DNA from 4 places in the Blautia sp. HCN-20427 genome. Region 2 is predicted to be linked to each of the others. Evidence: riboswitches for the same ligand, from Rfam matches in the RefSeq annotation. Region 2 holds a riboswitch; each other region holds the start of a gene.
The links. Region 2 has a riboswitch for thiamine pyrophosphate ahead of thiC (phosphomethylpyrimidine synthase ThiC). Riboswitches for the same ligand answer to the same signal wherever they lie in the genome.

Region 1 (4,196 bases), on a different contig from region 2:
ACTACCGGAGGATATATTGTGGGATTTCTGGTTTCTGCACTGGTGATGTGGGGGATGGAAAAATTCTTCGGAAGAGGAAAGGCAGCGCTGTTCTTTTCCATGCTTGCAGGACTGTTGGCCTGCTATACCGTAGGAACTCTGTGGTTTCTGGTCGTGTATACCAGCCAGACAGGTCCAGTGGGAATCGGCGCAGTATTAGGCTGGTGTGTCATTCCTTTTATTATTCCGGATTTGCTGAAAATTTTGTTGGCAATGGTTTTGACAAAGAGACTGGGAGGCGTTATCAGAAGATGAGAGAAGAAAGGCTTCTCAGATTGCGGGCACATCATGGTATGTGCCTTGCTTTTTTTGAGGGAAAAGGGTATAGTGACGGATTTACAGCGCATATGGAAAACGTTCTGGCAGGCATGGAGCAGAATCCAATCTTGCAAATTGTGACAACAGGGGATATTCTATGTAAGAAATGTCCAAATTTAAGGGAAGATATCTGCATTAGCCAGGATAAAGTGGAAGAATATGACCGAAAGGTGCTGCTTGCATGTGGACTGGAAGAAAATTGTGTCATTTCCTGGGAAGAGTTTTTTCATTTGGTGGAGAAGAGTATTCTGAAGCCAGGCAGACGGGAGGGAATCTGTGGGCATTGCCAGTGGGGTGAAATTTGCAGGAGGAAGGAGCAGGAGAGATATGGAGGATACGAAGGAACAGCCAAAGATTCGTAAGGCGGAGAAAGAGGACTACAGAGAAATCGCGGGATTTATGTAGCAGGTGCATGATTTGCACAGCCAGGCCAGACCGGATATTTATAAAGATGTGCAGCATTTTTATACATTGGAGCAGTTTGCAGAAGACATGGCTAACCCGGAAATCCTGTTTTTGGCAGCCAGCGTAAGCGGAAAAATGGTGGGCATGTGTGAGATAAAGTATCATACAGCCGGAGGAGGCAGTATTACCAGAAAAAGGCAGAGAGCCTATGTGGAGGCAATTTGCGTGGACGAAAAATATAGAAACCGGGGTATCGGAAAACTGCTGCTTATAGAGGCAGAAGCGGAAGCCAGACGCAGGAATATTTTTAAACTGGAACTGACAGCGTGGAATTTCAATCAATCGGTATTGGAATTTTACAGAAATTATGGACTTCGGTGTCAGAAAGTGATTCTGGAAAAGGAAATTTAGATTGGAAAACCGGAAAAAATGTGGTACACTATAGCTAATCACAGAGGAGGTTTAAGACTATGAGAGCAGAATTTGATGAAACATTAGTAACAGGAAATGAGATGATAGATTCTCAGCATAAAGAACTGATTGGCAGAATTAACCAGCTTCTGGAAAGCTGTGAAGACGGACAGGGTAAAATTAAAGCAGTAAAAATGCTGGATTACCTGTTGGACTATACAGAATTTCACTTTAGTGCAGAGGAGAAACTGCAGGAAGAAATGGAATATCCGGGTATCAAAGAACATAAGGAAAAACATGCGGAATTCAAAAAAGCAGTAAAAGAATTACAGGAAATGCTGGAAGAGGAAGAAGGTCCTACAGAAGCTTTTGTTGCACAGGTACAGAAAAATGTTGTGGACTGGCTCTTTGACCACATCAAAGGCTTTGACCGTTCTGTAGCGGAGTACAAATTCATGGCATCGAATGCAGAGAGATTATAAGGATCAAAATTATGTTATTATTTGTGGAATATCCAAAATGTACCACCTGCCAGAAAGCAAAAAAATGGCTGAAAGAGAGAAATCCGGAATTTTCAGAGCGCCATATTGTGGAGGACAGACCTTCCAAGGAAGAATTAAGAGAATGGTATGAAAAAAGCGGACTTCCTTTAAAGAGATTTTTTAATACCAGCGGGAATAAGTACAAAGAACTTCATTTAAAAGACAAACTGCCTTCCATGACAGAAGAAGAGCAGTTGGAACTTCTGTCCACAGATGGGATGCTGGTGAAGCGTCCGATTCTGGTGGGCGAAGATTTTGCACTTCCCGGCTTTAAGGAGAAAGAATGGACAGAAAAGCTGGAAAATGCATAAAAACAATTTCATATGCAGTCAGGGGAGCCCGTAGGCGGGCTGAGAGGAAGTGCTCAAACTTCGACCCTTTAACCTGATATGGGTAATGCCAGCGTAGGGAGATGTGAAAACCGGGAGACGTGCTGACGTTTCCCGGTTTTTACGTCTCCGAAAGAAAGGAAAAGACATGAAATGTAAAAAAGAAGATATGCAGCTTTATGCAGTGACAGACAGAACCTGGGTGGGAGAAAAGTCTTTTGAAGAACAGGTGGAAGAATCTCTGGAAGGAGGAGTTACCTTTTTGCAGCTGAGGGAAAAACATTTAGCAGAAGAAGAATTTTTCAAAGAAGCCGTAAAAATCCGGCAGTTAGCAGCAAAATACAAAGTTCCCTTTGTGATTAATGATAACGTGGAAATTGCCAGGAAGGTGCAGGCGGACGGTGTTCATCTGGGGCAGAAGGACATGGGGCTTTTGGAAGCCAGAGAAATACTGGGGCCGGATAAACTCATTGGTGTGTCCTGCCGGACTGTGGAGGATGCCAGAAAAGCAGAAGCTCTGGGTGCAGACTATCTGGGCGTGGGAGCTGTATTTGGAACTTCTACCAAGAAGGACGCAAAGCCTGTTGCAAGAGAAGAGCTGCAGGCCATTTGCCGGGCCGTTTCCATTCCGGTGGTAGCTATCGGAGGCGTGAAAGAAAGTAATCTGATGGAATTAAAAGGCAGCGGCGTTTCCGGTGTTGCTGTGGTTTCCGGGATTTACGGACAGAAAAATATAAAAGAGGCCTGCAGGCGGCTGCGGGAACTTTCAGAAGAAATGACGGCAAGGAGTATGAAAAAAGTTCTGAGCATTGCAGGTTCAGATTCCAGCGGCGGAGCAGGTATCCAGGCCGATATAAAAACCATTACTGCACACGGTCTGTATGCCATGACAGCCATTACTGCCCTGACTGCACAAAACACTACCGGAGTTTACGGGGTTCAGAACGTACCGCCGGAATTTGTGGCAAAGCAGCTGGACTGTATTTTCCAGGATATCTGTCCGGATGCTGTGAAAATCGGTATGGTTTCAGACAGCCAGATTATCCATGCCATTGCAGAAAAACTGCGGGAATATGAAGCCGAAAATATTGTGGCGGATCCGGTCATGTCAGCTACCAGTGGGGGAACTCTTATGCAGAAAGAGGCAGAGAAGGCAATAAAGGCAGAACTGTTTCCGCTGGCTGATGTGGTGACCCCCAATCTCTTAGAGGCGGAAATTCTGACAGGAATGAACATTCATACAGGAAAAGATATGGAAAAAGCGGCGCAAATCATTGGAGAGGGCATGGAGGGAGCTGTGCTCTTAAAGGGCGGACATTTAAAGGAGACGGCAGATGATTTGTTGTATTTTGAAGGAAAATTTATCTGGTATCCAGGAGAAAAAGTGGAAAATCCCAATACACACGGCACTGGCTGCACGCTGTCTTCTGCCATAGCCTGTAATCTGGCAAAAGGTTATGATGTGCCGGAGAGCGTCAGAAGGGCAAAAGCATACATTACCGGAGCCTTGCGGGCACAGTTGAACCTGGGAAACGGCAGCGGGCCGCTGAATCATATGTATGCGTTGAGAAAAGAAAATGTGGAAAATATTTTTGAGAAATACATGAAGGAAACTTGAAAAAGGGGTGGGGCAGTGGTATTCTTTTTTGAGAATACTACGAGAAAAGCAGAAAGGAACATTTTCACTATGTATTACAGAAAACCCCACTATTATCAGGATTTTGTCTGCACGGCTGACAAATGTCCGGATACCTGCTGTGCAGGCTGGCAGATATTCATAGATGAGGAATCTCTGGAAACCTACAGTCGGGTGAAGGGAGATTTCGGTATCCGTCTTCTGAACTCTATTGATTGGTCTGTGGGAGCCTTTGAGCAGTATGAAAAGCGCTGCAGCTTTTTAAATGAAAAGAATTTGTGCGATATCTATAGGAAACTGGGCCCCTCCTCACTGTGCGAAACCTGCAGGCAGTATCCAAGGCACACAGAGGAATTTGAAAACCTGCGGGAGCTGTCCCTGTCTCTTTCCTGTCCTGTGGCAGCAGAAATGATTCTGGGCTGCAAATCCAGAGTGGAATTTCTGGAAGAAGAGGACGATTTGGAAGAAATAGAGGAAGATTATGAAGACTTTGATTTTCTGCTTTTCGGAAAGCTG
Region 2 (4,196 bases):
ATCTGGATACTGTCATTGAAGCCGCTCACGGACTGAATAATTTTTTCCAAGGTTTCAGCGCTTTGTATAAAAACGAAAAGGACGGTACCTATTCACTGATACTGCGTCAGGAGAAAACCCTGCCGGAAGATTTCAACAAAGTATGCAACATACTTTCCGAATATGGAAGCGGTACCTCTTTCTCCCCGGCCAAGCAGGCTTATCTGGAGGAGCACGGCGGTTGCATGATTCCGCAAAATGCACTGACACAGCTGACAAAAATCTAAGATGCAAGCAAAAAACCTCCGCAGCAGAATCTCTGCCCGGAGGTTTTTCACATTTTTATTTATTTTCCAGAAAATCGTTAATCTGAGCAACTAACATATTTCCGTCAATTCCGTGAACCATAGCTGCTTCTGCCAGTGATTCTCCCTGTGCGGAAGGACAGCCGATGCAGTGCATGCCTGCTCTCATAAGAATCGGCACAATATTTTCATCTAAACGAAGCAGTTCACCAATTGTCATATCTGGTGTTACTTTCATGGGTAATTCCTCCTTAAAATTTTCTATTATCTTATTATAATCTCTTTTCTCATTATATTCAACTGTTTTTCTCCATTTTACGCTTCCCTTTTTTCCCCTGTATGCACAAAAAAATCCTGCTATGTTTCTAAATTAAGACTTGTATTATAGAAATAAATATATTAGAATAACCCTAAGAACTGAATCGCAAGGTTCAGAATATATAAGGAGGGTACAATCATGGCATACGTTATTACAGATGAATGTGTAAGCTGCGGAACATGCGCTGGTGAATGTCCAGTGGAAGCTATTTCCGAAGGTGATGACAAATACGTTATCGACGCTGATACATGCGTTGACTGCGGAACATGCGCTGGTGTTTGTCCTACAGAAGCTATCGTAGAAGGCTAAGATTTACATAATACAGAAACATCTATGATGTTTTGTATCATGAAGCGTATACGAAGAGGCAGGAATTTTCGTGATTCCTGCCTCTTCGTTTTATTTTTTCTGAAAAAACCGTTTCTTTTTCTGCCCTTCCTTCTCCACAGCCGCTGCCGCTTCCCGCCTGTACTGCTGGCAGCTGCGGATTCGCTCATCCAGTCTTTTATACCTCTCTTCCCCGGAATTTTTTTCCTGAAGCCTGTCCGTTACAAGTTTACTGATAATTTCCATAAATTCCCTTGATACGGAAAGGGTCGCTGTTCTATGTTCAGGTTGTTTTTTCTCTGCCTGATTTTTATAAAAAAGGGTTGTCAGTTCTCCTATTTCTTTCAGTGCATACCCTTTTTTCTTTAGTTCTCTAATACTCAGAAAAACCTGAATATCCCATCGGGTGTAGTATCTGTGTCCCATTTCGTTTCTTCCAATCGGAAGGCACAGTTCTTCTTCCCAGTACCTGAGCACATGGGATTGAATTCCCAGAAAGTGAACTGCCTCCGAAACCGAATAAATGGCCTTCTGCATATACTGACCCCTTTCTTTGTTTCTCCTAATTATTATAACAAACCCCTGTTAAATTGCAAGAAAATACGTTCGACAAAAACTGTTGACAACTACTTAAAGCGGTGCTAAACTGATAAAAAATAACCAGGGAGCCCCATGGGCTGAGAGGAAGTTTGGCTTCGACCTGTATTACCTGATTTGGATTATGCCAACGTAGGGAGTTTACACATACTGATTTTATATGTCTGTGCATCCTTTCGGCACAGACTTTTTCTTTTTTGTGGAAAATGGCTGTGCCGCAGGTTCGGATTCTCTGGTTTAAAAAATAAAAGATTGGAGAAAACCTATGACTTACACTACACAAATGCATGCCGCAAGGCAGGGTATCATCACAAAGGAAATGGAACTTGTTGCCGAAAAGGAAGGTATCTCTCCCGAAGAACTGCGTCAGTACATGGCAGAGGGAAAAGCCGTCATTCCGGCCAACAAACTGCACAAATGTCTAAATCCCAACGGCGTGGGCTCTATGCTGAAAACGAAAATCAATGTGAATCTGGGAACTTCAAGGGACTGGAAAGACGTTGATATGGAATTGCAGAAGGTACAAAGCGCCGTGGAAATGGGTGCAGAATCCATTATGGATTTAAGTTCTTACGGGGATACCAGAAAGTTCCGCCGGAAGCTGACTCAGGAGTGCCCTGCCATTATTGGAACTGTACCGATTTATGACGCTGTGGTTTACTACCATAAACCATTAAAAGACATCACCACACAGGAATGGCTGGATATTGTAGAAATGCATGCCAAAGACGGCGTGGACTTTATGACTATTCATGTGGGTATCAATAAAAGCACTGCCTGCCGTTTCAAAGAAAACAAGCGGCTTACCAACATTGTTTCCAGAGGGGGCTCTATTATCTTTGCCTGGATGGAAATGACCGGACTGGAAAATCCGTTTTATGAACACTATGACTGGATTCTGGATATCTGTCAAAAATACGATGTGACTTTAAGCTTGGGAGATGCCTGCCGTCCCGGCTGTATCGCAGATGCCGGGGACATTTCCCAGATAGAAGAACTGGTGACACTGGGCGAGTTAACCCGACGGGCCTGGGAAAAGAATGTACAGGTCATTATCGAGGGGCCGGGGCACATGCCTTTAAATCAGATTGAAGCCAATATGAAAATCCAGCAGACCGTATGTCAGGGTGCACCTTTTTATGTACTGGGTCCTCTGGTGACAGACATTGCACCGGGATATGACCACATTACAGCTGCCATAGGCGGCGCTGTAGCAGCTTCCCACGGTGCATCTTTCCTGTGCTATGTCACTCCCGCAGAACATCTGCGTCTGCCGGACGAACAGGACGTAAAAGAAGGGATTATCGCTTCTAAAATAGCGGCCCATGCTGCGGACATTGCCAAAGGAATCCATGGGGCTTCTGACTGGGATTATGCCATGAGCACGGCTCGAAAAAGGCTGGACTGGGAAGAAATGTTCCGGCTCAGTATGGACCCGGAAAAAGCCAGACGCTACCGGGCAGAGGCCAAACCGGAAAAAGAAGATACCTGCAGTATGTGCGGAAACTTCTGCGCTGTAAAAAATATGAACCGGATTCTGGAAGGGGAAATTGTCAGCATCTATGACGAGTGATACCGGATATTCCAAGAGGCAGCCGCATGAAAGCGGCTGCCTCTTATTTTTTCATATTCACAAATTTCGTATAATTCGGCATCCAAACCAGATTTACGGTACCAATAGGACCATTTCTCTGTTTTGCAATGATGATTTCCGCAATGTTTTTGTTCTCGGAATCTTTATTATAATAATCATCACGATAAATAAACATAACCACGTCCGCATCCTGCTCAATGGCCCCTGACTCTCGCAAGTCTGAAAGCATGGGTCTGTGGTCGGGACGCTGCTCTACTGCACGGCTCAACTGGGAAAGAGCCACCACCGGTACATGCAGTTCTCTTGCCAGTGCCTTTAGAGAACGGGAAATCTCTGAAATTTCCTGCTGTCTGGACTCGCTTCTTCCGCTCCCCGTCATCAGCTGCAGGTAGTCGATAAAGATAATGCCCAGATTGTGTTCCATCTTATATTTTCTGCACTTGGAACGCAGTTCCGAGATAGAAATACCAGGTTTATCATCAATAATCAGGTTTGATTTTCCGATAATATTGGCGCCTTCAATCAGCTTCGCCCATTCCTCGTCTTCCAGATTACCGGTTCGAATATTCTGGGAATCCACCTTGGATTCCAGAGCCAGGAGACGGTTTACCAACTGCTCCTTTGACATTTCCAGACTGAATATAGCCGTTGTCACATCGCTGTGAAAGGCCATATACTGGGCAATATTCAATACAAAAGCCGTTTTTCCCATAGAAGGTCTGGCCGCCACCAGAATCAAATCCGAAGGCTGAAATCCCGACATCTTATAATCCAAATCGATAAAACCTGTGGGAATACCGGTAACGCTGCCCTGGGTTCTGGAAGCCTTCTCGATTTTTTCAATGGCGTTTAACACCACCTGGCGGATAGGCACAAACTCTTCACTTCCCCTATTCTGCACCAAGTCAAAGATTTTTTTCTCCGTCACTTCCAGAATGTCCTGAGTCTTCTCTTTGCCCAGATAGCAGGCATTGCTGATTTCCTCTGTGGTCTTAATCAGTTTCCGTAGCATGGATTTCTCTGCTACGATTTCGGCATAGTATTTTACATTGGCTGAGGTGGGAACTGCTGCCAG
Region 3 (4,196 bases), on a different contig from region 2:
GAAGCATATAGCTGACCTTCCCCGGACTGCCTGTAATCTCCTCCCCGTCTAAAAACACCTGTCCGCTGTCCGGCTTTAAGATACCGGAAATCACATTAAAAAGTGTTGTTTTTCCGCCGCCGCTGACGCCTAAAAGAGCCACCAGTTCTTTCTCCCCCAGACGGATGGACACGTCCTCCAGAACCTTCCTGCCGTCAAAGGATTTTGTCACATGGGAAACTTCAAGCTGTGCCATTTTTTTGCCGCCTTTCTTATTCCGGAAGATACTCATTGGAAAATCCTGTATTTTCCGGTATTTCTGTTTCTGACAGGCCGTTTTCATTCAGCCAGTTATAAAAAGCGTTCCACCGCTCGGGGCTGATATATCCCCAGCGTTCTTCCTCCGCCTTATACTGGTCAGCCAAATATTTCTGGCTGGCTTTTACCAGTTCCACATCCAGTTCCGGTGAAGCCTCACAGAGAATGTCTGCTGCCGCATCCGGGTCTTCAATGGCAAATTCATACCCCTTTTTCAACGCTCTCAAAAAAGCTTTTGCCGTTTCCGGCTCTTTTTCCAGAAATTCGTTATTTCCTATAATTACAGGTGTATAATAGTCAAATACCGGATTGATATCTTTAAACGCAAAGTAGTCTGTATCCAGACCTGCCACTTCTGTAGCTACACCAGCCCAGGCATAAAACACCCAGATAGCGTCCACGGACTTTGTCTTCAGTGCGGATACCTCGTCCGTCACTGTGCTTGGAATCAGTTCCACTTTACTGAAATCCCCTCCGTCTTCCTCCACCACGTTTTTCATCATGGCTTTTTCAATGGGAGCGTCCCAGGTGGCATACTTTTTCCCTTCCAGTCCCTTGGGACGGTCCATGCCCTCCCCTTTTCTGGAAATAATACCGGAAGTGTTGTGCTGTACAACAGCAGCTATGGCTGTATTGGGAAGTGCGTCTTCTCCCGCTACCGCCGGTGCCATCGTATCCTGAAAGGAAACACCCAACTGGGCTTTTCCCGACGCCACCAGGGCGTCTGCACCGTCCTCCGGCGGCTGTACGATTTCCACTTCCAGCCCCTCATCTTCAAAGTATCCCTTTTCCTTGGCCACATACAGACCGGTATGGTTTGTATTCGGTGTCCAGTCCAGTACAAAAGTCAGATTTTCTGTTTTATTTTCTGCTTTCTTCTCTTCTTTCAGATCGCCGGATTCCCCGCAGCCTGTAAAAGCTGTGAGAACTGCCGCGCACAAAAGCGTCGCAAAATATTTCTTTTTCATGTATCTTTTCTCCTCTGTCTTATTTCACATTTTCCCAGGGCATGGCCTTTTTCTGCAGAATTTCCACCAGCTTCATAAGAAGCAGGCTGATAATGGAAATGAGAAAAATCACGGCAAACATTTTGTCATAAGCAAATGCTTTTTTTACCCGTGTCATGTAAACCCCAAGACCGCTGAAGCCTCCCAGCCATTCAGAAATCACAGCGCCTACTACGGAATACGACACGGAAATTCTAAGACTGGCAAAAAAGTGACTCATGGCTCCCGGCAGCTTAATATAACGAAAAATCTGAAACTCTCCTGCCCCCATGGAACGCATGAGATTGATCATATCTTTATCCGCAGACCCAAAACCGTCCAAAAGTCCTACGGTAATAGGAAAAAAAGTCACCACCACAATGAGAATCACCTTTGGCAGCATTTCATATCCAAACCACAGCACCAAAAGGGGCGCAATGGCCACCGTAGGGATGGTCTGGGTCAGAACAATTAAAGGATAAAAGGCTTTGTACAGCTTTTCAAACCGCTCCATGATTACCGCCATGAGAAAACCCACGGCAATACCGCAGGCCAGTCCCAGAGCCGCCTCCAAAAGCGTTACCTTTGCATTTTCCATTAAAAGCCCGAAATCCCCCACAAAAGCCTTCCCCACATCCACCGGGGAGGGCAGCATAAAGTTGGGAATCAGCCCGGCCATGGAAACCGCCTGCCAAAGCACCAGCAGTACAGCCAGAGCCGACACGGTCCAGATTTTACTGGTGGTGTTTTGAGACTTTTCTTTCAATGGTAAGCACATCTCCTTCCGGCTTGTAGCTGACCTTAATATAAGCAGCTACAGACGGCGCTCCTGCCTTCACTGCAATATGCTGACATTCCTTTACAATGTCCATGAGTTCGTCATAGTCTCCCTCAATGGTTGTCTCAAAAGGGCCTACATAATAATTATTTCCCGTACTTTTAATATAGGCAATCACCTCGTCTACAATACGGATTAATTCCTCGTCGTCTTTTGCCTCCGGCAAAGTCTGGATAGCTACGCTTGCGTTCATGTTTCCTTCCTCCTTATTCTCTTTCTGTATAAAAAATCCCACCAGGGAGTACCTGATGGGATTCATGTCTGTATCTGAACCTGCAGATTTTACAAAATGCTTCCTACGCCGGCATTATCCGAATCAGGTATGAGGGTCTAAAACGAATGTGGTTTTATTCTCAGCCGGACTTGCTCCAGCTCCCCTTGCAACGTTCAGTTTACTGTATTTATAATTTTCTGTCAATACTTATTCCCAGGCCTCTTTCAATTTCCTCATGGCTTTTTCGATTTCTTCTTCGGTCATGCAGGCATAGCCCAGAAGTACCTTTCTTTCCGGTTCTTTTTTTATCTTGCTGCTTTCTATGCCGTATTCCGAGTATCCGTAGACCTGAACACCGGCCGCTTCTGCCCGCAAAACTGCCTCCTCTTCTGTCAGCCCGTTTGTGAATTCCAGTACCAGATGAAGTCCCGCATATTCTCCCGAAAAAGTACAGATATCCCCCATATCCCGCAGAACTTTCACCATTTTGTCATGCTTGCTTTTATAGACAGCCCGCATACGGTTCAAATGCCGCTCATATCCTCCTTCTTTTAAGAATAACTCCAGTATCTTCTGGTCTGCTCTGGACACGGTTACTGAAAAAGGACTTTTCCGCTCTGCATACTGCTCTGCCAGAAACTCCGGCAAAACCATATAGCTGACACGAATGGACGGGGCAATGGATTTGGAAAAAGTTCCCATATAAATCACACGCCCGCCCCTGTCAAATCCCTGCAGAGCCGGAATAGGCTTTCCGCGGTAACGGAACTCGCTGTCGTAATCATCCTCAATGATGTAGCGATTTTCCGCTTCCTCTGCCCAGTCCAGAAGTGCCATACGGCGTTTCAGGGGCATAACCGTGCCTGCGGGAAACTGGTGAGAGGGCATCACATAGGCAATCTGTGCACCGGAATCTTTCAAAGAGGAGATACACATACCGCTTTCGTCCTGCTTCACCGCTTTTACCTCATACCCAATGTGCAGAAAATCGTAATATGCAGTCAGGTAGGTATGGTCTTCCATGGCAATCACACGGTTTTTCCCCAGAATGGTTCCCAGGAGCATCAGCAGATAATCGTTTCCTGCTCCAATTAAAATCTGCTCCGGGCGGCACCGCATGCCTCTGGCCTGATACAGATATTCCGCTACTGCGCTGCGAAATCCATATTCTCCCCAGGGATTTCCCAGCTGAAACAAGGTATCGTCATCCTCTGAGAGCACCTGCCTTGCCAGCTTTTTCCAGATATTGTGAGGAAAACCGCCGGGCGCTATGCCGTTTAAAGAAAAATCATAGGCACAGGTTTTCTGTTCTCCCGCTGCCCTTTTAGAGGGATTCTCTTTTTCTGTTTTCCACTCTTCTGTCCTCTTCCTGCCGGGAACGTAGAGACTGTCTATTTCGCAGATATAGTAGCCTTTGCAGGGAATGGACTCAATATACCCTTCGGATACCAGCTGGTCATAAGCCAAATCTACGGTGCTTCGGCTCACAGCCAGACATCTGGCAAAGGCTCTGGACGAAGGCAGCTTTTCTCCCGGCATTAAATGCTTCTGCTGCACAGCCCTTTTGATATAGTCACAAATCTGCTCGTAAATCGGCACTTTGCTTTTTGTATCCAGAGGAATTAGTAATTCGTTCACAGGCTCCTCTTTTCGTATAACATCTTAATCATTACTGATTCAGTTTAAAAGAACTCTTCAGAGACACAATGCGGTTAAATACCGGCGCTCCCGGTTTGCTGTCATGGCAGTCCGCACAGAAAAATCCGTTTCTCACAAACTGGAACCGGTCGTAAGCCTCTGCTTTTCCAAGTTCCGGCTCTACCAGACAGCCTTTGACTACCGTAAGAGAATTCGGATTCAG
Region 4 (4,196 bases), on a different contig from region 2:
CTGTGCATCGAAGCGGTAAGGCCACACGCGTTTATGCCCCATGAGATGCAGGGTTTCGTATTTGTCGCTGTCATAGGTCTCCTGGAACACCGTGACATAATCCGCGCCGCATTGGTGAAGATAGCGGTATTCGTCGGTGTTTACCGGATAAATTTCCAGCCCAACCATGCGGAAATACTTTCGCGCCAGTTTACAGGCTTCCCCGATATAAGAAATATCGTTTTTGGAGTGGCTTTCACCTGTGAGAATGAGGATTTCCTCCATGCCGCTGTCTGCGATGATTTTCATTTCTTTTTCAATCTGCTCCATAGTCAGCTTCATGCGGTGGATATGGTTATAGCAGTTAAAACCACAGTATACGCAGTAATTCTCGCAGTAATTGGCAATGTAAAGAGGGGTAAACAGATACACGGTATTGCCGAAATGGCGGCTGGTTTCCTGTCTCGCTCTCTGGGCCATTTCTTCCAGGAAAGGCTCGGCGGCGGGAGAGAGCAGAGCCTTGAAATCTTCCAGGGAACAGACCGGATGGGACAGGGCTGCCCGGACATCCTTGGCTGTGTAGTGGGTGTAATCATAGGAAGCCACCTGGCTCATGACTTTTTCGCATACATCAGACTGGATTTGCTCCATGCCGGGGAGATATTCCATGTGGCTTTTCCGAAAAGAAGGGTCTGTTTCCAGACGGTGTTTCTTTGCCAGCGCCTGTTCAGAGAGATACTGAGAGTCCACTAAAAATTCGTTTTCCATGACTGCCGCCTCCTAATCGTGAAGAAAACCGGTGAGCGGGTCAGATGCAGAAGCGCCTCTTGTAAGAACTCTGCCAAGTCCTGAAAGGTAGGCTTTTCGTCCGGCTTCAATGGCCTGGCGGAAAGCAGAAGCCATGAGAGGAAGGTCTCCGGCTGTGGCGAGAGCCGTGTTTGCCATAATGGCGGCAGCGCCCATTTCCATGGCTTCACAGGCCTGGGAAGGCCGTCCGATACCGGCGTCTACGATGACAGGCAAATCTATTTCCTGAATGAGAATTTCGATAAAATCCCTGGTGGCCAGTCCTTTGTTGGAACCAATGGGAGAAGCCAGAGGCATAATGGAGACAGCGCCGGCATTAGCCAGGTCTCTGGCGGTATTCAAGTCCGGGTACATGTAAGGCATGACAAGAAAGCCTTCTTTTGCCAGAATTTCCGTGGCTTTTATGGTTTCCTGGTTATCCGGCAGCAGATATTTGGAATCCCGCATAATTTCGATTTTTACAAAGTCTCCGCAGCCCAGTTCTCTTGCCAGACGGGCAATGCGCACTGCTTCTTCGGCATTTCTGGCGCCGCTGGTATTGGGAAGCAGGGTAACGTTTTCAGGAATATAATCCAGAATGTTTTCTTCTTCTTTGGTATTGGCCCGGCGGACAGCCAGAGTGATCAGTTCTGCACCCGCATCCTTTACGGCTGCTTCAATGAGCTTGAGGGAGTATTTCCCGGAGCCGAGAATAAAACGGGAATGAAATTCGCGTCCTCCGAGGATAAGCGTATCGTTGTTCATAAATGTACCTTCTTTCTGTATGTTTGGTGTTGTACCTTAGGGTTCGGTCTGTTCTGCCAGAATCCGCAGTACCATGTGCGCCTCATGGGCGGCGCAGCACATGACCCGGGAGGAGACAAGCCCCAGCCCGCTGCCTGTGTCGCTGCTTTCGTCTCCGCAGAGATAGAAACGGGAAGTAATCCGGCGGGTCCGGACGGAGTTGGCGCTGGAAATTCCGGCCATTCCGGAAGCTGCCACCAGAAATTTTTCCGGCATGGTTTCCAGTACGCGGTTGACCAGCATGGCCTTATTTTCCGCCCGGTCAAAGGCTTCACAGATTATCTGGGCGTTTTGCAGCAATTGTGGGGTATTTTCTTCGGTCATGGTCTCTGTATGCAGTTCTAAAGAAAGATAAGGCGCAATTTCCCGGAGATTTTCCGCAAGGGCTTCTGTTTTGTACATGCCTATCTGATGGGCCTTGTACTGCTGGCGGTGGAGATTGGTGATATCCACCCGGTCAAAATCGATGAGAATCAGTCTGCCGATTCCGGCTCTTGCAAGACAGAGGGAAATGTTAGAGCCCAGTCCCCCCAGTCCGCATACGGCCACAGAAGCAGAAGCAAATTTTTGCTGCAAGGTTTGGCCGTGGCGTTCTTCCAGGGCCTTTTTCCATTCTTCTTTTGTGGGTATCATCAGCCGCCTCCTACAAAGCTGACAATTTCCAGCACATCGCCGTCTGTCAGCGTGATTTCATTGTATTTTGCTTTGGGAACAATGTGGCCATTGCGTTCCACTGCAATGCGCAGGGGATTGTAATTGGACATTTCCAGATATTCGGACAGCGTTTTGCCGTCCATAGGCAGGGAAGTTCCGTTGATTATTACCATTTTTCACCTCCATCTGGGAGCCTGGCTTGTGGAGAATTGTATATCCGTTTTTAGGAAAACAAAAAGCGGAAAGCTACCAAGTTCGGTAACTTCCCGCTGCATATTTTCACATATGTGGTTCTCAGGCGTCCCTACGTTGGCATTATCCAAATCAGGTTATCGGTCGAAGGTCATACCTTCCTCTCAGCCTGTCATACAAGCTCCCGTCTGTTTTTATTTCGTTCATTATACAACAGGACTGGTAAAATTGCAAAGGTTTTCTGTGGATTTTTGACTGGAATACGTCAATACGTTAAAAAATAAAAAAAGACAGGGGAATGACTTGAAAAGCAAGACACATTTTCGTATAATGAGGTTCGTCAGATAAAAACAGAAAAGCAGAAATCCATTAAGGGAGAATATATATGGAAAAAAAGACATTTGTGACAAAGGAAAAGCTGGAAGAAATTGTAAAGGAATACCCGACCCCTTTTCATTTATATGATGAAAGAGGTATCCGGGAAAATGCGCAGGCCATGAAGGAGGCTTTTGCATGGAACAAAGGGTTTAAAGAATATTTTGCGGTAAAGGCAACACCAAATCCCTTCCTGATTGAGATTTTAAGAGAGTACGGCTTTGGCTGTGACTGTTCTTCTTATACAGAGCTGATGCTCTCCAAAGCCATGGGTTGTGTGGGAGAGGACATTATGTTTTCCTCTAATGACACTCCGGCGGAGGAATTTCAGTATGCCAACGAACTGGGCGCTACCATTAATTTAGATGACATTACCCACATTGCGTACCTGGAAGAAGCCATTGGTACACTGCCGAAGCGTATGAGCTGCCGCTATAATCCGGGCGGAGTTTTTGAGGTTTGCAACGGAATCATGGACAATCCGGGAGAGGCCAAGTACGGCATGACGGAAGCGCAGATTTTTGAGGCTTTCCGGATTCTGAAAAGCAAGGGAGTGGAAGAATTTGGTATTCATGCTTTCCTGGCCAGCAACACAGTGACAAATGAATACTATCCGATGTTGGCAAAGCGCCTCTTTGAACTGGCGGTGCGTCTGGAAAAAGAAACCGGGGCAAAGATCTGCTTCATTAATCTGTCCGGCGGTGTGGGCATTCCCTACAGACCGGAAGAAACACCTAACGATATCCGTGTGATTGGAGAAGGGGTGCGCAGAGTTTATGAAGAAGTGCTCACTCCGGCAGGCATGGGAGATGTGGCTATCTACACCGAGCTGGGGCGCTTTATGATGGGGCCTTACGGCTGTCTGGTGACAAAGGCCATTCACGAGAAACATACCCACAAGGAGTATATTGGAGTGGACGCCTGTGCGGTAAACCTTATGCGCCCGGCTATGTATGGGGCTTATCACCATATTACCGTTATGGGGAAAGAGCATGAGCCGTGTAATTACAAATACGATGTGACAGGTTCCCTGTGTGAAAACAATGATAAGTTTGCAGTGGACAGAATGCTTCCGAAAATTGACAAAGGAGATTTGCTGGTGATTCACGACACTGGTGCCCACGGCTTTGCCATGGGATATAATTACAATGGAAAGCTGAAATCTGCGGAAATTCTGCTGAAAACGGACGGAAGCACCCAGTTAATCCGCAGGGCAGAGACACCGAAGGATTATTTTGCAACCTTTGACTGCTTTGATTTTTATAAGAAGCTGGACTGCAATCAGTAGAATTGGATTAAATGAATTTAAAATTCAAAAAAATGCTTGCAATTTGGAAAGAGTTATGCTAAGATATCTATTGTTCCGTTAGGAAATGCCGGCGTGTCGGAATGGCAGACGAGGCAGA

Region 1: linked by a shared signal. The riboswitch ahead of thiD (bifunctional hydroxymethylpyrimidine kinase/phosphomethylpyrimidine kinase) and the one ahead of thiC (phosphomethylpyrimidine synthase ThiC) in region 2 are both predicted to bind thiamine pyrophosphate.
Region 3: linked by a shared signal. The riboswitch ahead of WKT17_RS00470 (thiamine-binding protein) and the one ahead of thiC (phosphomethylpyrimidine synthase ThiC) in region 2 are both predicted to bind thiamine pyrophosphate.
Region 4: linked by a shared signal. The riboswitch ahead of thiS (sulfur carrier protein ThiS) and the one ahead of thiC (phosphomethylpyrimidine synthase ThiC) in region 2 are both predicted to bind thiamine pyrophosphate.

What each region holds. Positions count from the first base shown of each region.
Region 1 is NZ_JBBKBX010000004.1:24,621-28,816, reverse strand. Features, by position in the region: gene WKT17_RS03265 (biotin transporter BioY) at 1-294, shown strand, start outside; gene WKT17_RS03260 (DUF1284 domain-containing protein) at 291-719, shown strand; gene WKT17_RS03255 (GNAT family N-acetyltransferase) at 766-1,173, shown strand; gene WKT17_RS03250 (bacteriohemerythrin) at 1,233-1,655, shown strand; gene WKT17_RS03245 (arsenate reductase family protein) at 1,667-2,026, shown strand; TPP riboswitch at 2,037-2,143, shown strand; gene thiD (bifunctional hydroxymethylpyrimidine kinase/phosphomethylpyrimidine kinase) at 2,193-3,662, shown strand; gene fliB (flagellin lysine-N-methylase) at 3,732-4,196, shown strand, end outside.
Region 2 is NZ_JBBKBX010000021.1:37,617-41,812, reverse strand. Features, by position in the region: gene WKT17_RS12695 (adaptor protein MecA) at 1-266, shown strand, start outside; gene WKT17_RS12690 (DUF1858 domain-containing protein) at 322-522, opposite strand; gene WKT17_RS12685 (DUF362 domain-containing protein) at 742-912, shown strand; gene WKT17_RS12680 (MerR family transcriptional regulator) at 1,003-1,467, opposite strand; TPP riboswitch at 1,582-1,683, shown strand; gene thiC (phosphomethylpyrimidine synthase ThiC) at 1,793-3,100, shown strand; gene dnaB (replicative DNA helicase) at 3,144-4,196, opposite strand, start outside.
Region 3 is NZ_JBBKBX010000001.1:91,302-95,497, forward strand. Features, by position in the region: gene WKT17_RS00455 (ABC transporter ATP-binding protein) at 1-235, opposite strand, end outside; gene WKT17_RS00460 (ABC transporter substrate-binding protein) at 252-1,265, opposite strand; gene WKT17_RS00465 (ABC transporter permease) at 1,285-2,049, opposite strand; gene WKT17_RS00470 (thiamine-binding protein) at 2,018-2,314, opposite strand; TPP riboswitch at 2,399-2,510, opposite strand; gene pdxR (MocR-like pyridoxine biosynthesis transcription factor PdxR) at 2,543-3,973, opposite strand; gene WKT17_RS00480 (glutamine--tRNA ligase/YqeY domain fusion protein) at 4,005-4,196, opposite strand, start outside.
Region 4 is NZ_JBBKBX010000002.1:98,202-102,397, forward strand. Features, by position in the region: gene thiH (2-iminoacetate synthase ThiH) at 1-747, opposite strand, end outside; gene WKT17_RS01560 (thiazole synthase) at 760-1,530, opposite strand; gene thiF (thiamine biosynthesis protein ThiF) at 1,567-2,202, opposite strand; gene thiS (sulfur carrier protein ThiS) at 2,202-2,396, opposite strand; TPP riboswitch at 2,507-2,611, opposite strand; gene WKT17_RS01575 (diaminopimelate decarboxylase) at 2,801-4,078, shown strand; tRNA gene WKT17_RS01580 (tRNA-Leu) at 4,166-4,196, shown strand, end outside.